2 regions of the Roseateles sp. P1_C1_2 genome follow, and region 1 is predicted to be linked to the other one. Evidence: predicted binding sites of a transcription regulator. Region 1 holds the regulator's gene; the other holds the start of a gene.

Region 1 (2,391 bases):
CCCCTAGCGCCCGCGTCGGCATCCGGCGACAAGAAACTGTCAGACGAATCAAGCGCTTAGCGCCGCAGCCGCGCAGCCTGTCGCCACCCGGCGACAAAAGTGCCGCCCTGGGCCGCTGTTCACCCCCGAGTTTTTTTGCAAGTGCTTGATCTGCAAGGGAAATCGCAGGTTGGCACAGGCCTTGCGCTAAGCCGTTTGTGGCGCCGCCCGGTGCCGCCTTCGATTCACGCATCCTCAGGAGATTTGCATGCGACAAACATCCACCTTCGCCCGACTGCTGACTGCCGCCCTGATGGCGGGTGCCGCGACCGCGAGCTTTGCGGCCGATCAAGCACCGGCCCCGGACCAACAGGTCGCGCAGGCTCAGCCGGCAGGTGACGCCGCCATTACCAGCCAGGCCCAGGCCGCCCTGCAAAAGGACAAGGACCTGCAGGCGCTGCCGCTGACCGTCAGCAGCACCAGCGCCGGCGTGATCGTGCTGAAGGGCGCGGCGCCCACGGCAGACCTGGCCCAGAAGGCCGTGCTGCTCGTGTCGGCCGTGCCGGGCGTGAAGGAAGTGCGCAACGAGATCAAGGTCGGCTGATCGCCGTCACCTTCGATCTCGAGGCCCCGCGCGCCCCCGCGGGGCCTTTTTTCGCGTGACCCCAGATTTCCGGGCCGAGCGCCGGGCCGCCCCAAGCCGGCCCGCTTGGGCGATGTGCTTGCGGCTCAATGCCGCAAGCATCGCCGTCCCCTCGGGGGACCGGCCAGCTCTGCCCGCGTTCAGCAGGGCCGGGCTGGACGAGGGGCTTCAACTCAAACTCGGGAGTTGTTGACCAGCGCCTGCAGCCCCGCCTGATCGAGGATGCGCAACTGGCGCTGCTTGACCTCCATCAGCCCGTCCTCCTGGAACTTGGAGAAGGTGCGGCTGACGGTCTCCAGCTTGAGTCCGAGGTAGCTGCCGATCTCTTCGCGCGTCATGCGCAGCACCAGGCTGGACGCCGAGAATCCGCGCGCCTGCAGGCGCTGCGTCAGGTTCAGCAGGAAGGCCGCGAGCCTCTCCTCGGCGCGCATATTGCCCAGCAGCAGCATGACGCCGTGGTCGCGAACGATCTCGCGGCTCATGATCTTGTGGAACTGGTGCTGCAGCACGTTGAACTCGCGCGACAGGGCTTCCAGGTCGCGGTACTGGATCACGCAGACGGAAGAGTCCTCCAGCGCGACCGCGTTGCAGTGGTGGTGGTCGCTGCTGATGCCGTCCAGCCCCAGCAGCTCGCCTGCCATCTGGAAACCGGTCACCTGGTCGCGGCCGTCCTCGCTGCCGACGCAGGTCTTGAAGAAACCGGTGCGCACCGCGTACAGGGCCTCGAAGCGGTCGCCGTTGCGGAACAGGTGGTCGCCACGCTGCACGCTGCGGCGCTTCTCCACCAGGCCGTCGAGCTTCTGCAGCTCGCCGGCGTTCAGGCCCACGGGCAGGCAGAGTTCCCGCAGATTGCAGCTGGCGCAGGCCACCTTGAGGGGCTCGAGCGCGGAGCAGGGCTTCGAGGGCATGTCGGGAGTGATCGGCACGCTCATCGGGCTAGTCAGGGTGGTCAGCATGGAACACATTGTTCTCGGCGGCACCCGCAGCGGCCTTGACCTGGATCAACGCCCTGGGTTGTTCCTGTCGGCACAGTGAGGGCATGCCCGCTGTCACAGACCGCCCCATCGATGCCGACCTGCTGCGCCGCCATGACGTGGCCGGCCCACGCTACACGTCCTATCCCACCGCCGACCGCCTGGTCGAGGCCTACCAGGGGCCTCAGCACCTGCAGGCGCTGCGCCAGCGCGGCACGGCGCAGCCGCTGTCGGTCTATGTCCACATCCCGTTCTGCGAGCAGCTCTGCTATTACTGCGCCTGCAACAAGATCATCACCAAGCACCATGAGCGCGCCCAGCCCTACCTGGCCGCGCTGGAAGTGGAGATGGACCTGGTCGCCGAGGCCATGGGAGGCACGGCGCCGGTATCGCAGTTGCACCTGGGCGGTGGCTCACCGACCTTCCTGTCCGACACCGAGCTGAGCTCGCTGATGGACGCGCTGCACCGGCGCTTCAAGCTGCTGCCGGGTGCCGAGCTGTCCATCGAGGTGGACCCGCGCACGGTGGACGCCGCGCGGCTGGCGCATCTCCGTGGCCTGGGCTTCAACCGCCTGTCCTTCGGTGTGCAGGACTTCGATGCCGCCGTACAGAAGGCCGTGCACCGCGTGCAGCCGTTGGAGCAGGTGGCCGCGCTGATGCTGCGGGCCCGCGAACTGGGGTTCTCATCCACCAACGTCGACCTGATCTACGGCCTGCCGCTGCAGACACCGGCGAGCTTCGCCCGCACCATCGCCCAGGTGGCGGAACTGCGCCCGGACCGCATCGCGATGTACG
Region 2 (2,391 bases), on a different contig from region 1:
TCGTGCTCCCAGGCAAGGGCCTCGCGGGTCAGCTTGATCTCTTCCGCACCCAGCGGCTCGCCATGGGCCTTGGCGGTGTTGGCGCGGTTGGGCGAACCCTTGCCGATGGCCGTCTTGGCGATGATCAGCGTCGGCTTGTCGGTGCTCTCCTTGGCCTTGCCGATGGCGTCGTCGAGGGCGTCGACCTCATGGCCGTCCACCGGGCCGATGACGTGCCAGCCATAGGCCTGGAAGCGCTTGGCGGTGTCGTCGCCGAACCAGGGCGCGACCTGGCCATCGATGCTGATGCCGTTGTCGTCGTAGATGGCGATCAGCTTGTTCAGCTTCCAGGCGCCAGCCAGCGAGGCGGCCTCGTGGCTGATGCCTTCCATCAGGCAGCCGTCGCCCAGGAAGACATAGGTGTGGTGATCGACGATCTCGTGGCCTTCGCGATTGAAGTCACGTGCCAACAGCTTCTCGGCCAGCGCCAGGCCGACGGCGTTGGTCACGCCCTGGCCCAGCGGGCCGGTCGTCGTCTCGATGCCGGGGGTGACGCCCACTTCGGGGTGGCCCGGCGTCTTGCTGTGCATCTGGCGGAAGTTGCGCAGCTCGGCTATGGGCAGGTCATAGCCCGTCAGGTGCAGCAGTGCATAGATCAGCATCGAGCCGTGGCCGTTGGACAGCACGAAACGGTCGCGGTTGGCCCAGTGCGGGTTGGCCGGGTTGTGCTGCAGATGGTGGCCCCACAGCGCGACGGCGATGTCGGCCATGCCCATGGGCGCTCCGGGGTGGCCGGAGTTGGCCGCCTGCACCGCGTCCATCGCGAGGGCGCGGATCGCGTTGGCCATGAGGGTGGGGGAGGCGGTCGATGCAGTCATGGCCGGGGCTTTCTTGGGCTGGAGGAGCAAAACCAGGGATTTTACGGGGGTGCCCTGAGTGGGCATTGCCGAGGCCTTGATCCAGCGCAACACCCGCCACCCCGCGAAGCGCGACGCTTGGGGCATGTCTGCCTCGCCCATGCCCCTGGCGGTGCGCGTCATCCGCGCCGAGCACGACGCCCTGGCCGCGATGCTGCGCACCCTGCCCCTGCTGCTCGATGCCCAGAAGCGCGCGGGCATACCGCCCGACTTCGCAGCGCTGCGGGCCATGCTGTTCTACGTCGACGAATTTCCGGAACGCTTGCATCACCAGAAGGAAAGCGAGCTGCTCTTCCCCAAGCTGCGCGCGCTGGCGCCCGAGCTGCGCGAGACGCTGGACGAGCTGGAGGTAGACCACGCCCAGGGCGAGCGCGCCATCCGCGAACTGCAGCACAGCCTGCTGGCCTGGGAGCAGATGGGCGACGGCCGGCGCGAGAAGTTCGAGCAGCAGCTGAAGGTCTACTCGGCACGCTATCTGCGCCACATGAAGCGCGAGGAGACGGCCATCCTGCCGCGGGCGGTGGCCCTGCTGTCCGCGGACGACTGGGCCGACCTCGACGAAGCCTTCGGCAGCCACCAGGACCCGCTGGCCCCGCGGGCCGGGCAGCCGGTGGACGAGGCCTATGCGCCGCTGCGGCAGCGCATCCTGGCGGTGTTGCCGGCGCCGTTCGGGTGGGGGCCGGCGCTGGGCGCTTAGAAGGCGGGATCGGGCAGACTGGCAGCGGCCGCCTCGCCACGCTCCCAGGCACGCAGCGTGAAACGAAAGCCCACGTCGTTGCGGATTTCCTGGCGACCTACCCCTCGCATCGACGCGGACCGCATTGCCGCCGGCGGATCGGCGAAAGAACCGCCGCGCAGCGACAGGGCCTCTGCGCTCGAGCCGTCGCGCCCCTCGAGCGAGGGCCAGTCGGCGCAGATTTCGGCCACATTGCCATGCATCTCGTACAGCCCCCAGGGATTGGGTGGCAGGCTGGCCACCGGCGCCGGCCCGGCGCTCAGCATGCGGACCTGGCCGGCATTCACGCTAACGCCAAAGGCCCAGGGCGTGATCGTGCCCGCCCGGCAGGCGTACTCCCATTCGACTGCACTGGGCAGTTGCACCCTACAAGGCGGCAGCAGCCGCGCGAGCCGACGCAGGAACTCGAAGACCTGTTCCGGAGCGACGCCCCTGACGGGCTCGTTGTCATCGTCTCCGTTGCGGCTCGGGGGCATCTGCTCGGGCATCAAGGTCCACCACAGCACCCGGGTGCAGGCTGTGTCGGCCATCCAGAAGCCGGTGTGCAGACTGGCCGGCGCCGGCAAGGGTTCGTCGGACATGCGGCCTGCCTCATCAGAGGGAGAGCCGCTCAGGAAACTGCCCGGCTCCATCCAGCGCAAGCGCTGCGTGACCGGGTGCGAGCCACTGTCACGCGTGATCGTCAGCAACGCGAAAACGCCGAAGCGGGGTTCCGCACCCGCTCTCAGCACCACCTTGTAGTCCTCCACGCGCTGGGAC

What was found. Region 1 encodes FNR, which switches genes on or off when oxygen is low (the NO sensors DNR and NnrR bind a similar motif). Its sites were predicted from a motif close to TTGATNNNNATCAA; they were not measured.
Region 2: AC1D2H_RS11785 (hemerythrin domain-containing protein) is a predicted target of FNR. The motif match lies at 934-947, and genes of this name have one in related genera.

The regions. Positions count from the first base shown of each region.
Region 1 covers NZ_JBFUAB010000025.1:70,483-72,873, reverse strand. The annotation lists gene AC1D2H_RS23315 (sigma 54-interacting transcriptional regulator) at 1-60, shown strand, start outside; gene AC1D2H_RS23310 (BON domain-containing protein) at 248-583, shown strand; gene fnr (fumarate/nitrate reduction transcriptional regulator Fnr) at 796-1,554, opposite strand; gene hemN (oxygen-independent coproporphyrinogen III oxidase) at 1,662-2,391, shown strand, end outside.
Region 2 covers NZ_JBFUAB010000010.1:142,968-145,358, forward strand. The annotation lists gene tkt (transketolase) at 1-857, opposite strand, end outside; gene AC1D2H_RS11785 (hemerythrin domain-containing protein) at 982-1,593, shown strand; gene AC1D2H_RS11790 (P-loop NTPase fold protein) at 1,590-2,391, opposite strand, start outside.